Regions from separate parts of the Paenibacillus barengoltzii G22 genome, predicted to be linked through region 1. Evidence: riboswitches for the same ligand, from Rfam matches in the RefSeq annotation. Region 1 holds a riboswitch; the other holds the start of a gene.
The links. Region 1 has a riboswitch for glycine ahead of sdaAB (L-serine ammonia-lyase, iron-sulfur-dependent subunit beta). Riboswitches for the same ligand answer to the same signal wherever they lie in the genome.

Region 1 (9,667 bases):
GTTTATCCAACCATCGGGACAACGCATTTCCTATAAATTGAATTCCTTGTACCAAAATAACCATCAGCACAATCACCACAGCCATCAGCTCGGTTTCGAACCGTTGATAACCGTAACGGATGGCAAAATCGCCAACCCCTCCGCCGCCAACCACACCCATCACCGTCGAATAGGAAATGAAGCTGATCGTCGAGGAGGTTAATCCCAGCACCAGGCCGGAACGGGCTTCAACATACAAAAATTTCGTGATGATCTGCAGCTTGGACGCCCCCATCGACCGGGCCGATTCAATAACGCCGCGCGGCACCTCCAACAGCGATTGCTCAACGAATCGCGCATAGATGGCAATGGCCACAACGGCCAGCGGAATCGAGGCAGCCAGCGTTCCGATCGCCGTACCCACGATCAGGCGGGTGAGCGGAATCATAAACACCACCAGCAACAGGAACGGAAAGGAACGAACGACGTTCACGATCCCGTTCAGCAGAGCGTACCTCAGGGAGTGCTCATATAACTGGCCTTTACCGTTCAGATACAATGCTGTTCCCAGCGGTAAGCCAATTAGTAAGGCTGCCAGCAACGCGATCCCAACCATCATGAAGGTCTCGCCGATCGCTTCGCCAATTTGACTGCGGTACTGAACGAAGCCCTCCCACATCATCATGAGAAAATCCAACGCCTTTACACCTCCATCCCGCCAAGCAACTGCTCCCGGTACGAGGCGTGGTAACCGGTTCTTCCAGCAGTGCCAACTTCCGCCTCATTCCGCTGAAGCGTAAACGCATCGGTGATCCGCCCCTCTTCCATCACCGAAACCCCTTGGCAAATGCTGCGCACCACGTCCATCTCATGCGTGACGATCACGATCGTCACCCCTAAGGTCCGATGGATATGCAGCAGCACCTCGAGAATCTCTGCTGTGGTTTTCGGATCAAGCGAGGAGGTCGGCTCATCGCACAGCAGGATGCTAGGCTGACTTGCCAACGCCCGGGCAATGGCTACCCGCTGCTTCTGTCCCCCGCTGAGGGATGCCGGATATTGGTCAGCCTTGTCCTCCAGGCCAACGAAACGCAGACATTCCCCCACGCGTTCGGCGCGCTCCTTCTTCGGTAATCCGGCAAGCTCCAGCGGAACCGATACGTTCCCGCTGACCGTCCGGTTATTCAGCAAGTGGAACTGTTGAAAAATCATGCCGATCGAGCGCCGCACCTCACGCCGCGCTGTTTCAGGGAGCGCAGTGAGCTCCTGGCCCAGAACTGTCACTTTCCCTTGATCCGGCAGCTCCAGAGCATTCATCATTCGCAGCAACGTCGATTTCCCTGCTCCGCTAGGTCCGATAATGCCGTGGATGGTGCCTTCCGGGATCTGCAGGGAGACATTGCGCAACGCTTCAAATTGCCCGTTTTGCAAGCTGTACGTTTTGCTGACATGCTCCAACGTGATGATAAGCGTCCCCCCTCTCACTCCAGTGACTGTATTACTTATTTTTTTATTCTGTTACATTGTGCTTTCTTCCGTTGATTATAGACCATGTATGCATCTGTGTCACTAATTTTTGATGTTTATTATAAAAGAGAAAAAAGAAAGAACCGCCTCAGCGGTCCTTTGAGTGGTTCTTACCTTATTCTCATCTTCCACACTTCCTGCAGAACGGAAATGAACATTTCATCCAGCATTTCAGACAAAGCCGAGCCCCTATTTCGACTCGGGGGCTCCAAGATCGATGCGAGCCGCTCGTATCCTTCTATTCGACCGGTTAAATAACCGTCCAAACGCGAAAGACGGGACTCGGACTCTGGGTGGGCTCCGCTTCGCTTCAATTCCAGCAGCAGGTCGATCTCTTCGCGGATCCCGCCGTCCAAGTCCGGTAATGCAGCTTCAAGCAGCAACTCTATGCTCATTGGCGGCGGGCTGCTATAGCGCTCGATCCAAGCACAAGCCAACACAGGCCGGAGTACCGAAAGGTATGCCTTTGGGGCAGCTTGCTTGCCGAGGTGCTGGGGGCGCCAATTTTGCTTCGCCATATGCAAGTAATGGTACATCGCCGCTTTGGCAGAGAAAGCACGTTCTGCGAGCGACTGCAACCGTTCCTTTAAGGAGTAGGCTTCGGTATAAACAATAGGAGCAGACAGCCACTCGAACAAAGACGGGTTACCCTTCCCAAGCAGCGACAGAGCCTTGCGCAGATCCCAACCCGCAAGGTCAAGGCTGCAGGCGTTCCCCAACTGAGCCGGACCAAGTGAATCAACGCCAGTGGCTCGTTCTTCTGTTTCTCCCGTTGGGCCATACTCGATGACGTCCCTTTTTTCTCGGAGCGACAAATACCACTCCACCGGCCGCACATAAATGAACCTGACGTCGTAGTCGCTGGCAGGAGACGCAGTACCCCAGGCCCGGCTGCCCGCTTCGCAGGCATACAAAATCCGCACCCGCTCCGCCATCTCCATCTGTCGTAAATGGCTCTGGATCAACGAGTAGCTTCCTTCCGCCGATTCCACCTTGCGCGCCTCCTTCTTATCCAGCCTCACTTAGCCATGGCCTAAATAGCCGGCATCACATTTCCACCGGTCACCGGGAGGTACGCTCCTGTGATAAAACCAGCTAAATCAGAAGCCAGGAACGCCACCGCATTGGCAATATCTTGATCTTCTCCCCGCCGCTTCAGCGGAACTCCAGTAATATAAGCTGTATCATTCCGATCCGTCAGTTCACGGTCGCGATCGCTGATCGTCCAGCCCGGGGCGACCTGATTTACGGTTATCCCGTACTCCCCAACCTCTTTAGCCAGGACGCGGTAAACGCCGTCCATGCCTCTTTTCCCTGCCGTATACGCCGACTGGTTGGGGAAGTTCTGCATAGCGCACTCGGTATTAATTCCGATAAAGCGCCCCTTTCTTTTGTCCATCATCGCAGGAATAAATGCCTTGGCCAGGAACACACTCTGCAGAACACAGGATTCAAACTGGCTCACGTAGTCTTCCGCTGGTTGCTTCAGAACCGAAGTCCAGTTATATTGCACCACGGCATTGGCAACAACGATGTCCGGATCGCCAAGTTCCGCCGTAACCTTCGCTTGGATTGCTTGGATATCCGCTTCCTTCGTAATGTCGCCTTGTACGATCAAGGCCTCTCTTCCGGTCGCAGTGATCTCTTGAAATAATTCCCGGGCTTTGGCTTCGTTATTCACATAATGAATAACTACCTTTGCTCCGCAATCGGACAATGTCCGGGTGATCACCCGACCTAACTGCCCAGTCGCTCCGGTAATCAGCGCAATTTGTCCTGAGAGATCCAGATTTAACATAAGGTAAGCTCCCCTTTGGCTTCGATTTCTCACTCAAGTCTCTACTTTAATAAGAACATCTTAAATAAGAACATCTTACTCCGATTCGGCGCATTGCTCCTGCGATTGGGTTTTCTCATAAGCCTCCAGGATCGAATTCAACAACCCGGGAAAGCGGGCTTCCAAATCCTCTTCCCGCACCGATATAAACCGCTGTGTCCCTTGGATTCGAGTCGTGATGACACCGGCTTCCCGCAGTGTCCGGATATGGTGAGACAACGTTGATTTCGCGATTGGAACCTCGAAATAATTACATGGCCGTTCGCCGGAACGCCGCATTTCCGCCACGACGCTAAGCCGAATCGGGTCACTTAACGCATATAATACGGAAGACAATTGAATATCATCCCGTTCGGGGTGGTATAGAACTTTCATAAGGAAAAACTCCTTTATTACTAAATTTCGTGATGAATTTTATTCTCCCCTCTTTACATCATAAGATAAGGCGTGTTATATTTCAAACGTTCGATTATATTAGAACAATAGAACAAAGATAAGAGTGGAGGTAAAAATCATGCGTAACACTACCACCGGTCCTCAATCTTCCGGAACTCCCACTTCTTCGGAAGCACTCCAACGCGAAGGGCTGCTGACAGTGTTGCTTGCTTTCGCTGTCGTTCTGGTCATCATGAATACAGCGATGTTTAACTTGGCGCTGCCGGACATCACCAATACGTTCCAAATGTCAGCGGCCACTTCGTCACTAATCGTCACCGGCTATTCGATTATGTTCGCCATCTCGTCGATCACATTCAGCCGGCTTTCCGATTTCCTGCCGATTCGGCGATTACTGGCAATTGGACTTACGACACTGGGTCTTGCCGCCATTACCGGGTTGTTCAGCCCCAACTTCTGGATCGTGCTCGTTGTTCGCATCGTGCAAGCATCTGGTGCAGGAGCAGTCATATCGTTATCCCTGGTTACATTATCCCGTTACGTTCCCGTCGAGCGGCGTGGCAAAGCGATGGCTATGATCATGTCGGCCGTATCACTGGGTCTTGGTCTGGGGCCCGTTGCCGGCGGCGCGATTGTCGAATATTTTGGCTGGAGATACCTGTTTATCATCACGGCGTTAACTCTGATTCTGGTACCGCTGTTTCTTCGGTATATTCCAAAAGAACAACCCGTACGGGGATCGTTTGACACTCTTGGTGCAATATTCGTCGCTGTGGGAACAACAGGTTTGCTGATGTACTTGACACAGCATTCCTGGTTGGCACTCGCCATTGGCGCAGTTGCGCTAGCGCTGTTCGTCTGGCGCATACGCACCGTCGCAGATCCGTTTGTTTCGCCCGCTTTATTTCGTAACGGGTCATATTTAGCATTGTCGATCGTAGGGATCGCGTCGTATTTGGCCAGCTTTGCCACCTTGTTTTTGCTGCCGCAAATTTTAGTGCATCACTTCGAATTAACTGCCAGCCATGCCGGTCTGATCATCTTCCCGGGTTCGATCCTCGCGACGGTGGCTTCCCGCAAGGTAGGTTCAATCATAGACCGTCACGGGAACGGTATGATCCTGCGGTACGTTCCGCTGCTCGTATTGATCTCTATGGTTTTGTTCGCGTTGTTCAGCGGGCAATCATGGCTCGCCATCCTGTTTATCTATATTCTGATGAGCCTTGGATTTACGATAATCTCGAGCAGTGTATCCAATGAAATCTCCCGTGTTCTTCCGGCATCTCAGGTAGGTTCGGGAATGGGCCTTTACCAGCTGTTGCAATTCTTTAGCGGTGCTTTCAGCGTCGCCATGGCATCCAGCGCAATGGAATGGCAGCACGGTTTGCCGTTGTCCACGGCTTACTCGAACATTTTCTGGGGCTTGATGGTGATCGCGCTGCTTGCACTCGTCTCGTCGTTCGTCTATTTGCGCAGCGTTACTGTTAAAATAAGTCCGCAACAAAGTACCTCTTTGGAAGCATAACCCGATAAAACTCATACAACCCCTGAGGGAGCATTCCATAGGCGATCCTATCGATGCCCCGCAGGGGTTTTGTTTTTTTCGCAATCCAGTTCCGCAATATCCAGTGCAGCAGCGGCGTTAAGTTGAAGATAAGGGGTACACAATCACTTCTTCCGACTGCGCAGCTCCTTCATGATCTTACGGCCGGTTGGCGTTTGCGCCAGCCCTCCTTGCGCGGTTTCGCGGTGGCGGCTAGGCATCGCTGAGCCGACCTCCAGCATCACGTCGATCACTTCATCCGACGGGATCGCGCTGCGCACACCGGCCAAGGCCATATCAGCGGCAGCCAGCGCATTGACCGCTCCAAAGCCGTTGCGAACGATGCAAGGGATTTCGACCAGGCCGCCAACAGGATCGCAGATCAGGCCCAGCGTGTTCTTGAGCGCGAGGCCAACGGCGTGCACCGCCTGTTCCGGCGTCCCGCCGCGCAGCTCGACCATCGCCCCGGCCGCCATTCCGATCGCCGATCCAACCTCTGCCTGGCAGCCGCCTTCCGCGCCGGAAATAAACGAGTTGTTGGCGATCACATAACCGATGGCTCCAGCGCAAAACAGCCCGCGCACGAGATGCTCATCCTCCCATCCGAAGCGCTCTTGGGCGCTGACGAACACGCCAGGGATGATGCCGCAGGAGCCCGCCGTCGGCGTAGCGACGATGCGCCCCATCGAGGCGTTCACCTCGGAGACGGCCAGCGCATAAGCCATGGCCTGACATGCGATGTCACCAACCGAAGCCTCACTGCGATTGCGGTAGGCTTCGACCCTTTTGGCATCGCCGCCAGTCAGCCCGCTTGTGGAGACGATGTCCTCGGTCAGCCCTTTATGTACCGCCGTTTTCATGATTTGGTAGTACTCGTTCATGGCAGCCACAATTTCTTCCTCCGTTTGCCCGCTCTCTTCCACCTGATCCTGAATCATGATGCTGGAGATCGTCTTGGATTCCCGTTCACAAAGTTCAACCAGCTCACGCAAATTTTTAAAACGCATCGTGCTCCCTCCTCGTTTTACTTCGTCAGATCAATGTAGGACACTTGGCTGACATGCTCCAACGCACGGATCGCCTCCACTAATTCCGGCGGAATGGACGAGTCGGCCTCCACAACCGTCAGCGCCTCGGCAGTCCGCCCTTTCCGATCGGTAATAATGTAGCCGATATTCACATTCTCCCGGCTGAACAAAGCCGTAATTCCTGCCAACACTCCTTGTCGGTCCGCGTGGGAGATGACCAGCGTTGGCAGCTCGCCTGAGCATTTCACCTCAAAACCGTTAATATTGCGAATAACGATGGTCCCTCCGCCGATGGATGCCCCCATGACCTCGATAGAACTTCCGTCTTGGCAGGTCAGTTTTATTTTTACCGTATTCGGATGAGCCCCAGGCAGGACTCCAGTGGTAAACACCACTTCAATCCCCTGCTGTTCAGCATTCTGTATCGACTGGCGGATTCGCTCATCGTCCGTTCGGTAATCCAGTATGCCGCCAACGATGGCCAGATCGGTTCCGTGTCCACTGTACGTCTCAGCAAAGGAGCCGTAAAAGCAAATCTCCGCCTTGACCGGCGCGGTTCCGAGCAGCTGACGGGCAAATCGTCCAATCCGTACAGCACCGGCCGTATGTGAACTGGAAGGCCCAATCATCGCTGGACCAATAATTGAAAATACGCTTTTAAATCGCATCGCTACATCTCCCCATCATTTTTATATGACGAAAAAGAGACAGAACAAAAAGGCTGCTGCCTTTCGCTCTGTCCCCGTTACCTGAAAGTTTAATGGTCCCGGTCCAAACCTAACATCCGAGATCCATGTACCTCTTGGGTGGCTGTTCGCTCTCTCCAGAGTGGCGTCCGATCATGGTCCTTGTACCTGAGAGATTCGGCTGCCGGCTGCAGGACCGACCCTTGCTCCTTCGGTGCCGCTAAGCCGGTTCCCTCTTCGGTTCAGCCCGCGGACTCTCCCATCATCCTCATTCGCCAATATGAATTTGTGCTTAATGTAAACCGAAGTTAGCAAGATGTCAAGATAACTCACATAAAATCCGATAATTTGCATCAAATTCTAGTTATTTTTTCCTATTTTTATGAGAAAATATGTATATTTTACACATCCAGCCACTTGTACGCCTGATTTTGCAGATATATACTGTCCGTAACAACCCCAGATATTACCTTATTTTATGAAATGTTGAGAAATAAGGTTCATTCCATGTTAACTTTTCTTCACACTATGACCCCTGCTAACCTAACGATTCACTCCACACCATTGGTTTCAACTCACATCTTCCATGGTTTACTACGCCTGATTCCACTATTTTACATAAAGGAGGTGATGTAACCAAGAGGCAATTGATTCATTTTTTGTCAGTCGTCATGCGTCCGGACTCAGCTCTTGTTACTCCGGACGACCGTCACAGGATGAATGTTGGGCTTAAAACTTAATCAAAGGGAGTGAAGAAGTTGATAAGTCTCAAGAGATTTCGCAAACCTTTCTCGCTTGGCATGTCGATCCTTCTTGCGTTAACTCTCGTTCCCGTCGCTTCCGCCAGCAGCAGCAGCGTATCGGGACAAAGCAGCTTGAGATCGTCCGCGCCCCAAGTGGCCGAAGCCAAAATCGACGCTAAATTGCAGTCCCAGTTTAAGCAAGACGACTTCGTCACCTACCTCGTCAAACTCAAGGAGCAGACCGATACCAACTCGGTCGCCAAGCTGGCTCTTCAGAAAGCCCAGCTGGAGAAATCGACTCCTTCCGCCGCGAAGCTGTCCGTACGGACTTCCGTTGTCAGCGCTTTGCGCGAAACGGCCTCCCGCACCCAATATAAGCTGGAGGAATACTTGCGGAAAGCCCAGCAATCCGGAGAGGTGAAAGACTACAAAAGCTACTTTATCGTAAATGCCATGGCCGTGACAAGCTCCAAAGAAGTGCTGGAGCGAATCGCCCTTTTCCCCGAAGTGGAGAAAATTCTGCCGAATGAAGAACGACATCTGCAAAAGGTTGAAATCGATAAAGATGCGGCTGTAGAGCCTGCCGTAAAGATGCCTGCTGTGAAACCGGCCGACGAGGTCTCCACTTCACTGGGCGATTCAAAGCAAGCGACCAAGGACGTTAACCCAAGCAGCGTTGAATGGAATATTGCCCAAATCAACGCCCCTGAGGTGTGGAACATGGGCATCGATGGCACCGGCATCGTGGTCGCCAACCTCGATACCGGCGTGGATTACAACCACCCGGCCTTAAGAAGCAAATGGCGCGGACTGGATGCTTCGGGCAATATCGTGGATCCCGAGCTCAGCTGGTATGATCCGCACAGCCACGCTCCGCTGCCTGCCGATTCCCATGGCCACGGTACGCACACCATGGGAACGATGGTTGGTTCGGAGCCAGACGGCTCGAACCAGATCGGCGTCGCGCCTGGTGCAAAATGGATCGCTGTCCGGATTTTTAATCCTACCACAACGGATGACATCATCCTGGATGGCGGCCAATGGCTGCTCGCGCCAGTGGATGCCGAAGGGAATCTGCATCCGGAGCTCGCTCCTGACGTGGTGAACAACTCCTGGGGAGGCGGTCCCGGCATCGATGAATGGTTCCGCCCGATCGTACAAGCTTGGAGAAGCGCGCAAATCTTCCCTGAGTTCTCGGCGGGCAACACCGATTTTGATAACCCCGGCGGTCCGGGTTCGGTAGCTGCGCCAGCGAACTATCCAGAAGCGTTCGCTACCGGCGCTACGGACATCAACGGGAATTTAGCGGATTTCTCTTTGCGTGGACCTTCCCCTTACGATGAAATTAAACCGGAGGTTTCCGCGCCAGGTGTTAACATTCGTTCCTCTGTTCCTGGCGGAGCTTATCAGGGCGGCTGGAACGGCACCTCGATGGCAGGTCCGCATACGACAGCCATCGCGGCCTTGCTGCTGCAGGCGAACCACTCGCTCACAGTAGACCAGTTGGAAGAAATTCTGACCAGCACGGCTACACCACGTACGGACAGCGAATATCCGACGACGCCTAACAACGGATATGGAAGTGGTATCGTTAATGCGTTGGATGCCGTAGGCTCCGTGCTGCAAGGCATCGGTACGGTCTCAGGTCGTGTGATCACGGCAGGGGAGGATTTAGAGGAACCGGTGCTGACACATACACCGCCTACTTTAATATATGAAGGCTTCGATGTGACGTTATCCGCTCAAGTAAGCGATGATGTTGCCGTCACATCCGTTGAATTTTACGCCAAAGAAGCCGGAACCAGCCATTATGTATACATTCCAGCTGTACGAGTGTCGGGGAACGAAAAAGACGGGGTATATGAAGCAACGATCCCCTCTTTCCTAATTAGTACGGCCGGGCTCGACTACTACATTCGGGTGAACGA
Region 2 (9,667 bases), on a different contig from region 1:
CCTTGGATGGTGTAAGTTTCCGAATCCAGGAAGGAGAGTTCGTTGGCATCATGGGGCCGTCCGGCAGCGGCAAAACAACGCTGCTTAACGTTATCGCCACCATCGACGAACCCACTTCGGGGACGGTTACTTTGCAGGGTCAGGATCCGCACCGGATGAATCGGGAGCAGACGGCGTTGTTCCGGAGGCGGGAGCTGGGGTTTATTTTTCAGCATTTCAACCTGCTGGACACGCTGACGGTGGAGGAGAACATCGTATTGCCCTTAACGTTGGATGGGGTTTCTGTCCAGGTCATGAAAGCCAAGGCGCTAGAGATGGCGCGGCGACTTGGGATCGAGGGGATCCTGTCCAAATATGCTTATGAACTGTCGGGCGGGCAAATGCAGCGGACAGCGATTGCCCGCGCGATGATCCACCAGCCTTCGCTGATCTTGGCCGATGAGCCGACCGGCAACCTGGACTCGAAGGCTTCCCGTGATGTGATGGAGGCGTTCGCTGCCATGAATGAATCGCATCGGGCGACGATTCTGATGGTCACACATGATGCGCTGGCGGCGAGTTATTGCCATCGGGTCATTTTCATCAAAGATGGGAAGCTGTACAACGAAATGTATCGCGGGGACAATCGGCAGGCCTTCTTCCAGAAAATCATCGACATGATGTCGCTGCTGGGAGGGGACAGTCATGACCTTTCGTCAATTCGCCTATAACAATGTCCTGCGGAACAAGCGAACGTACGCTGCTTATTTTCTGAGTAGTGCGTTTTCGGTAATGATCTTTTTCGTCTGCGCTTTGTTTCTGTTTCATCCCGGCCTTCAGCAAGAAGTGATGTATCGTTCAGCTGTGTTAGTGCTCTGGTCCGCCGAAGTGATTATGTACGTGTTTGTCTTCTTCTTCGTGATTTACTCCGTGGGGTCTTTTCTGCGCTCGCGCAAGCGCGAGTTTGGGATCTTGCTGCTGCACGGCATGACCGAGAAGCAATTGCGTAACCTCGTCTTCCTGGAGCATCTGCTGATTGGTGCAGGGGCGCTGGTGTGTGGGATTGGCGGGGGACTTCTGCTGGCCAAGCTGTTTCTGATGGCAGGCTCCAATCTGCTCGGTGTTCCGCAGCTATCCTTCCATGTGCCTTGGCAAGGTTTGCTGCTGACATTAGGGGCGTTCTCGCTGCTGTTTCTGATCATTTCGCTTTGTACGACCATGCTGTTGGGTTCGCACCGGTTGATTGAGTTGTTCCAGGCCGAGATGAAGCCCGCCCCTCCGCCGCAGGCTTCCCTGGTTTTGTCGTTGCTGGCGGCAGGCTTGCTTGGTATCAGCTATGGGCTGGCGGCTACAGCTACGGCGTCCAACGTGCTGACCCGTATGCTGCCGGTGACAGCGATGACGATAGCGGGTACGTATTTCTTCTACACGCAGCTAAGTGTGTTTCTGATTCAACGGATCAAACGGCAACTCGATTATTATTGGAAAAAAACAAACTTGATTACCGTATCCAGTCTCGCTTACCGAATGAAAGAGAATGCCCGGATGTTCTTTCTTGTAACGATCATTTCAACAGTCACGTTCTGCGCGGTAGGCGCCTTCGCCTCAGTCAATCGGCTTGCGGATCAATTTGAACAGGATTATCCGGTGGACATCGCCTATGTGGCCAAAGGAGATAGCGAAGCAGAGGATGAGCATCTGGAGGCGATTCGAAGTGAGCTTGGGGCACGCGGAATTGCGTACCGTACACTAAGCCTGCCCATCATTCTTGCGGAAGTGGTATCTTCAAGCTCTTCCGACACGCTGGATCGGCTGCCTCTGCTCTCGTTCACAGATTATAAACGGCTGCTGGAGGCGGCGGGGATCGCAGTGTCCGAGAGTTCGCCGAAAGACGGAGAGGCACTGCTGCTGCTTGGGTCGGAGCGGGAGAGACCGCAGCTCCTGCAGCGCAAGCCGGTCTCCTACACCTTTGCGGGCGCACCGGAGCTTACGGTCCGCGAGATCGGCATTAGTCAGCATGTCGCCCTGCCCGAGAATCTAACGCCTACGACTGGCGATGATCGGGAGGGTTCGTTCTCCGGGCTGGTGGTCAGCGATGCCACGCTGGAGCGGCTTAAGGCGGCTTCGGCAGAGGAGGGTGATGGGTTGGGGATGGACCGGTTCACCGGGTTTTACGTGGATGCTCTGGAAACTACCCGAGGCCTGGCGGCGGAGCTGACCGAGAACGGAAGAGTCAGCTACGAGTCAGACCGGCCTTACGCCATGACCATCAGCGGCACCTTGGCGGAAGTGCAGGGCACAACGTACCGAGCCTTGCTGTTTTTCGCTTTACTGGTGGGCACTGTCTTTTTTATCGCAGCGGGGAGCTTTCTGTATTTTCGGCTGTACAGCGATTTGGCATATGATCGGCGGCAGTATGGGGCGTTATCGAAGCTTGGCCTCACAGATAAAGAACTTGCGCGAATCATTACTCGCCAGGTAGGGGTGTTGTTCTTCGTGCCGATCGCGCTGGCCATTGTCCATAGCCTGTTTGCGTTTAAGGCCATGCAAAACTTGTTTAACTTTTCGGTCGCTTGGCAAACCGTGCTGATCTTGGCTAGCTTTTTGCTGGTGCAAGTCGTTTACTTCTTCTTTATTCAGGCCCGTTACTTACGCAACGTCAAAAAAGCGATTCGCTAAATACGGGAGGTACAACGTGGAGAACTGGATTACAGACTTTATGGAGAGGTTTGGCTATTTTGGCGTCTTCCTGCTGATTGCCTTGGAAAACGTATTTCCCCCGATTCCGTCGGAAGTAATCTTAACCTTTGGTGGCTTTATGACCACCTATACGAGCTTAACACCGTCAGCGGTGATCGTCTTCTCGACGCTAGGTTCGGTGTTTGGCGCCGTGATCCTATATGGGATCGGGTATCTGGTGAACGTTGACCGATTGGAAGGGTGGATCGATCGCTACGGTCGGTTCCTGCGCCTGAAAAAAGAAGATGTCCGCCGCGCGGATGCCTGGTTTGATCGATATGGCTATTGGACGGTACTGTTCTGCCGGATGGTCCCGCTGATTCGCAGCTTGATCTCGATTCCGGCCGGCATGTCGAAAATGAAATTTGGCCAGTTCCTGCTGTTTACCACGATCGGGACGTTGATTTGGAATGTGGCGCTCGTCTTGCTTGGAGCGGCGGTAGGAGGTTCCTGGGCAGAGATCGTCGCCTTTATGGACGTCTATTCCAACATCGCCTATGCTATTATAGTATTTGGTGTGTTGTTGGGCTTCCTCTGGCTGCGTCGGAGAAAGAAGGAGCTTCGCGGAAACATCAAAACAGAGAGATAAGGAGAAACCTACGAAATGAACTTGTTGGAACTCATGAAAGCTATTATTCTTGGCCTGGTGGAGGGACTTACAGAGTTTGCGCCGGTGTCCTCCACGGGGCATATGATCATTGTGGATGATATGTGGCTGAAAACCGAGGAGCTGCTCGGTTCAAAGTATGTGGCGAACACGTTTAAAGTCGTGATCCAACTCGGCTCGATTTTGGCGGTCTTGGTCGTGTTCCGCAACCGATTTATCGATTTGCTGGGGCTGTCGCGCTGGATGCCGAAGGCCAAAGGGGAAGCGGCCAGACAGAGCGGACCGCGGTTGAAGCTGATGCAGGTGATCGTGGGGTTGATTCCTGCCGGGATTCTTGGTGTGTTATTTGAGGATTTTATTGATGAGCATCTATTCTCCACCGCAACCGTATTAATTGGCCTGGTGATCGGAGCGCTGCTGATGATCGCCGCCGACCGGTTTGCGCCCAAGCGCGCAAGCGTGGATACTGTTGACCAAATAACGTACAAGCAGGCGCTCGGCATAGGGTTGTTCCAATGTCTGTCGATCTGGCCGGGCTTCTCCCGTTCGGGTTCGACGATTTCCGGCGGGGTGCTGCTAGGTTTGAGCCACCGGGCTGCAGCCGATTTCACCTTTATCATGGCCGTTCCGATCATGGCTGGGGCTAGTTTTATTTCCTTGGTGAAGAATCTGGAATATTTCACGATCGATGCACTGCCTTTCTTTGTTGTTGGCTTTATCAGTGCCTTCGTGTTTGCGTTGTTGGCGATCCGATTCTTCTTGAAGCTCATCGACCGCATCAAGCTGGTGCCGTTTGCGGTGTACCGCATTTTGCTGGCGCTCGTGATCTGGGTAGTTTATTTCTAATGTTTTGATGAAAAAAAGAGATGCTGCTTAAATAGCAACATCTCTTTTTTTGTTAGGGTGGCCTTAGCCGCAAGCACAGTTCAGCACTGGCTTCCGGGCGGCGCCGGTTTCGTCCAGACGCGTCACCGGAGTGGTGTACGGAGCGTTCCTTAACATTTCCGGATTCGTTTCAGCTTCTTTCGCGATGGCGATCATGACGTCAATAAAGCCGTCCAGCGTTTCCTTGCTTTCGGTTTCCGTCGGTTCAATCATGATACATTCCTCTACGTTCAGCGGGAAGTAGATAGTTGGCGGATGATAGCCGAAATCGAGCAGCCGCTTGGCGACGTCCAGCGTGCGGATGCCATACTTCGCCAGCCCGCTGCCGGACATGACGAATTCGTGCTTGCATGGTTGATCCGGGTACGGCAATTCGTAATAAGGCGCCAAGCGTTTCATCATGTAATTGGCGTTTAAAACGGCATTTTCCGAGACTTGGCGAAGTCCATCAGGGCCTAAGCTGCGGATATAAGCATATGCGCGAACCAGGATGCCAAAATTACCGTAAAAAGCTTTCACCCGGCCAATCGAGCTGCCCGATCCACTCTCAGCGCCACCTGCGGCCTCTTCGGAGCGAGCACCGCGGATGGCGTACCGCCCGGATTCGTCCTTGACGATTCGGGGTTCAGGCAGAAACGGTATGAGCCGCTCCTTGACGCCAACTGGACCGGCGCCCGGACCACCGCCGCCATGCGGGGTGCTCATCGTTTTGTGCAGGTTGAGGTGCACGACGTCAAAGCCCATATCGCCAGGGCGGGCGATCCCCATGATGGCGTTGGAGTTCGCGCCGTCATAATACAGCAATCCGCCGGCTTCGTGCACAATGTCGGCGATCTCCAGGATCTGTTCCTCGAACAAGCCCAGCGTGTTCGGGTTGGTGAGCATCAGCGCAGCCGTGTCCTCGCCAACGGCGGCGCGCAGCGCGTCCAGGTCCACCATGCCGCGCTTGGTGGACGGGATGGTCACCGTCTCGAAGCCGGCGACTGAGGCGCTGGCTGGGTTCGTGCCGTGCGAAGAGTCCGGCACGATCACCTTGGTGCGTTTCTCGCCGCGGCTTTCGTGGTAAGCGCGGATCATCATCAGGCCGGTCCATTCCCCGTGGGCTCCGGCCGCCGGTTGCAGTGTCACGGCATCCATACCGGTGAGTCCGGCTAAATCCTGCTGCAGACGGTACATCAGTTCAAGTGCCCCTTGCACACTTTCCTCCGGTTGATAAGGATGGATTTTTGCCAGGCCAGGGTAACGTGCAACATCTTCATTCACCTTCGGGTTGTATTTCATCGTACAGGAGCCGAGCGGATAGAAACCGTTGTCTACCCCGAAATTCCGGCGGGACAACGCGGTATAATGCCGAATCACGTCAACTTCATAAACTTCGGGAAAAGCGAGGTCTTCGCTCCGCAGCATGCCCTTGGGGACGAGCTCTTCCTTCGGGGTGGTTGGGACGTCGCATTCCGGCAGAGAATAGCCGATCCGCCCAGGGCGGCTGCGCTCAAATATCAACAATTCATCAGATTTCGTCGTCTCTTTTATTTCGAGCATATTGATTCCTCCAGTACGCGGGCGAATTGGTCAATTTCCGCTTTGCTGCGCTTCTCCGTCACGGCGACCAGCAGATGGCCGGCGAGTTCAGGATAGCTGCGTCCCAGATCGTACCCGCCGATAAATCCGGCGGCAAGCAGATCTCGCTGCAGTTTGGTCAGATCAGTCCCCTCCGGCAACTGAAGCACAAACTCGTTGAAAAATGGTGACTCAAAAGCGGCGCTTACGCCAGGGATAGCAGTGAACACCTGTTTGGCATAATGGCTTTTCTGCAAATTCAGCTCTGCTACTTCAGCCATGCCTTGCTTACCCATCACGGATAAGTAAACGGAGGCAGCCAAGGCAAGCAACGCTTGGTTGGAGCAGATGTTCGAGGTCGCTTTTTCGCGGCGAATATGCTGCTCGCGGGCTTGCAGGGTCAGGACGAACCCGCGCTTGCCATTGCGATCGGTGGTCTGCCCAACGATCCGGCCAGGGATCCGGCGCATATACGTTTCAGATACGGCAAAGAAGCCGCAGGTTGGACCGCCAAAGGAGGGGGCCAGCCCCAAAGGCTGGGCGTCACCAACGACGATATCGGCACCAAGCTTCCCTGGCGCTTCCAGCAGGCCCAGAGCGAGCGGATTACTGCTGACGATCAGCAAGCTCCCTTGGGCATGAGCTAGTTCGCCAATGGCTCGAAGATCTTCCAGGGAGCCAAAGAAATTCGGGTTTTGGATCAAGACAGCTGCGGTGTCCTTAGTGATGGCCGCAGTAAGTGCCTCGCGATCGGTCACACCTTGTTCCCAACCAACCTCAACGATCTCCAGGTTCAAGCCGTGGGCGTAAGTGGCGAGCACCTCGCGTGCTTCCGGATGGACGGTGCGGGAGACGACCAGCTGTTTGCGTCTGGTAGCCGCTGCGGCTAGGTTGCCAGCTTCCGCTAATGCGGTGGCTCCGTCGTACATGCTCGCATTAGCGACCTTAAGGCCAGTCAGCTCGCAGATGTACGACTGGAATTCAAATATTGCCTGCAGCTCGCCTTGGCTGATTTCCGGTTGATAGGGTGTGTACGCGGTATAAAATTCCGATCGCGACACGACGTGTTGAATGACGGAAGGGATGTGATGATCATAAATTCCGGCACCTAGAAAGCTGGTATACCGGTCGGTGTCGGCGTTGCGCCCGGCCAGTTCGGATAAGTGCCGGATCAGCGCGTATTCGTCTAGACGGGGAGATACCGGGAGTTCCCCTTGAAAGCGAATGTTCTCCGGGATGTCCTTGAACAGTTCCTGGACGGAGCTTACGCCGATCGTTTGCAGCATCTCCGCTTGATCTTGTTCGGTTAATGGTAAATAGCGATGTTTAAGCATCTGGTTTCGTGTTCTCCTTTCACCGCTTGGCGGCAGGGTTTTGGCGATAGAACGGCAACGGGACGACCTTGGCCTTCAGCCGCTTGCCACGGATGTCGACCTCTACGATCGTGTCGGGGTCGGCATAACGGGTGGAGAGGATCGCCATTCCGAGGTTTCTTTTCAGCGTTGGCGATTGCGTACCTGTCGTGACTTCTCCGATTGGTTCCTCTGATCCTTCGGCAAACACCTGGTAATGGGTGCGCGGAATCCCGCGGTCGATCATCTCCAGGCCAACGAGCCGGCGAGGAAGGCCTTGATCCCGCTGCTTGATCAACACATCGCGGCCGATGAAGTCGTCATTTTCCAGCTTCACGAATCGGTTTAAGCCTGCTTCGAGCGGGGTGATCTCAGGGCCCAGCTCCTGACCATACAGCGGCAGGCAAGCTTCAAAGCGCAACGTATCTCTGGCGCCCAGCCCGGCCGGGAGAAGGCCCTGGCTCTCCCCGGCTTTCATCACGACGTCCCAAAGCGCTTGTGCCTGCTCGGCCGCGACATACAACTCGAACCCATCCTCACCGGTATAACCGGTTCTGGACAGCAAGGCGGGGATGCCGGCAATCCGCGCTTCCCGAATAAACGTGAACGGACGCAACGCTCCAGGATCCTCCCCTTCGCAAAGAGGGGAGAGGAGGGAGGCGGCCAGCGGCCCTTGCACGGCAAGCAACGCTGTCTCGTCAGAGGCATTCCGCATGGTTACTCCTTCAGCGGGAAGGTGCTGCTGCAGCCAGTCCCAGTCTTTGTCAATATTCGAGGCATTGACCACCAGCATGTACTTGCCTTCTTCCAGATGATAGATCAACAGATCATCCACCACACCGCCATTGGGATAGCAGAGCAAGGTGTATTGGGCTTTTCCCGGTTGAAGCAGGGTCACATCGTTAGTGGTCATGTGTTGCAGAAAGCGTTCCGCCTCAGGACCCTCCACGTAAAATTCACCCATATGCGATACGTCAAACAGACCGGCGCGCTCGCGCACGGCTTCATGCTCTTTCTGGATGCCGCTGAACTGCACCGGCAGCTCCCAACCGCCGAAATCGATACAGCGGACTCCTTCATAACGCGCATATCCGGGATAGAGCGGCGTACGCCGCAAAGCGGATTCGGACATTACCATCACCTCGTAAGGGCCGGATCGGCCAATTTTTGAGAACAGCAAAAAAAGGACAGGCCAAAGAAAACCCGCTAACCTGCATAGAGAGGTCTAACGGTTCTTCCAGGCTCTGTCCTTTGTACCTGAGAGTTACCCTGCTTAGAGCTCAATGCTCGCGCAGGTTTCCCCTTGGGTGATTCACGTAACGCATACCTCTACGTGAATGCTCTCCAGAGTTGCGTCCGGCAGAGGTCCTTTTGCCTGAGAGATTCACCGCTTCGCGGCTTGCTCCTTCGGCGTTACAATCCCGTAATTGTAATCTCTCCCCCTGCCATCAACCGCAGCTTACACATCTCATTAATACTCAAAATCTGTCTAGATGTCAATAAAGTTATCATAATAATTTTAATTAATTTCGTTTACTGGAAAAGGCTACGCTTACATTTTACTAGACTCTATCAAATGTGTTAATAATATTGACATGAGAGCTAGGTTTGGAATAATCTGAACGAGGGAAATACGCAGATGAATCTTCCACAAAGTTTAAGGTACGCTAGATCATCCGAAAGAGGAGGAGCAAGCTTTGGCTAGTGAGATCAGGGAAAACGTGTTGTACAGCGATGAGCATGAATGGGTGCTTGATTTGGGGGATGGGACGGTGAAGATCGGCATCTCCGACGTAGCCCAACATCGGCTGGGCGACATTGTGTTCGTGGAGCTGCCCGAACCGGGGCAGGAATTCGAAGCGCAGGAAGGCATCGGAACGATCGAATCCGTGAAGACGGTGGCCGATTTGTTTACGCCGGTCAGCGGGACGGTGCTGGCGGTGAACCGGGAGCTGGACACCGCGCCGGAGCTCGTCAATGAAGAGCCCTACGATGGGGGCTGGATGGTCCATATTCGTTTGAAGGAGGACGCTAACGTCGCGTTGGCGAACTTGATGGACGCGAAGGCGTATGCGGAATTTATCGAGAGATAAATCAAGATCTTAGGCAAATGTAAAAAACTCGCGGTCAGCGTAATTGCGGGAGCTGCTGATGGTAGTTTAATCACTCCGCTTATCGCTTGTCGCGAGTTTTTTTTTAGGCATGATGCCCTTTGGGAGGCAACAGCAGGGAACGGTACAGCGCTTCAAACATAAACTCCAGCGCTTCCAGATGGCGCTTCGCCTCAGCGATGTTGGTTCCCCAGACATAGACCCCGTGATTTTGCAGCAGCAACGCCGGCACACGGGTATCTAGACTGCTTGGGATTTGCTTGAGGATGGCCGGGAGCTCAGCGGCGTTTGGCAGAATTGGCACTCGAGCCTCCGTCTGTGGCTCCCAGATCTCTAAGCTTTTGAGCAGCTCGTTCCCCTTGAGTGGAACGCCGCCATCCGCAGCAAAATAGCCGCTGAGCACGTTGTTGAACGTCGTATGTACGTGCACGATC

Region 2: linked by a shared signal. The riboswitch ahead of gcvT (glycine cleavage system aminomethyltransferase GcvT) and the one ahead of sdaAB (L-serine ammonia-lyase, iron-sulfur-dependent subunit beta) in region 1 are both predicted to bind glycine.

What each region holds. Positions count from the first base shown of each region.
Region 1 covers NZ_KE159653.1:1,180,560-1,190,226, forward strand. The annotation lists gene C812_RS13705 (methionine ABC transporter permease) at 1-664, opposite strand, end outside; gene C812_RS13710 (methionine ABC transporter ATP-binding protein) at 682-1,446, opposite strand; gene C812_RS13715 (nucleotidyltransferase domain-containing protein) at 1,617-2,498, opposite strand; gene C812_RS13720 (SDR family NAD(P)-dependent oxidoreductase) at 2,540-3,304, opposite strand; gene C812_RS13725 (ArsR/SmtB family transcription factor) at 3,380-3,718, opposite strand; gene C812_RS13730 (MFS transporter) at 3,858-5,264, shown strand; gene sdaAA (L-serine ammonia-lyase, iron-sulfur-dependent, subunit alpha) at 5,408-6,289, opposite strand; gene sdaAB (L-serine ammonia-lyase, iron-sulfur-dependent subunit beta) at 6,307-6,978, opposite strand; glycine riboswitch at 7,143-7,268, opposite strand; gene C812_RS13745 (S8 family serine peptidase) at 7,755-9,667, shown strand, end outside.
Region 2 covers NZ_KE159652.1:1,367,669-1,377,335, forward strand. The annotation lists gene C812_RS06450 (ABC transporter ATP-binding protein) at 1-710, shown strand, start outside; gene C812_RS06455 (ABC transporter permease) at 685-2,658, shown strand; gene C812_RS06460 (DedA family protein) at 2,675-3,307, shown strand; gene C812_RS06465 (undecaprenyl-diphosphate phosphatase) at 3,323-4,171, shown strand; gene gcvPB (aminomethyl-transferring glycine dehydrogenase subunit GcvPB) at 4,235-5,752, opposite strand; gene gcvPA (aminomethyl-transferring glycine dehydrogenase subunit GcvPA) at 5,740-7,104, opposite strand; gene gcvT (glycine cleavage system aminomethyltransferase GcvT) at 7,124-8,254, opposite strand; glycine riboswitch at 8,365-8,472, opposite strand; glycine riboswitch at 8,476-8,574, opposite strand; gene gcvH (glycine cleavage system protein GcvH) at 8,820-9,215, shown strand; gene mtnB (methylthioribulose 1-phosphate dehydratase) at 9,319-9,667, opposite strand, start outside.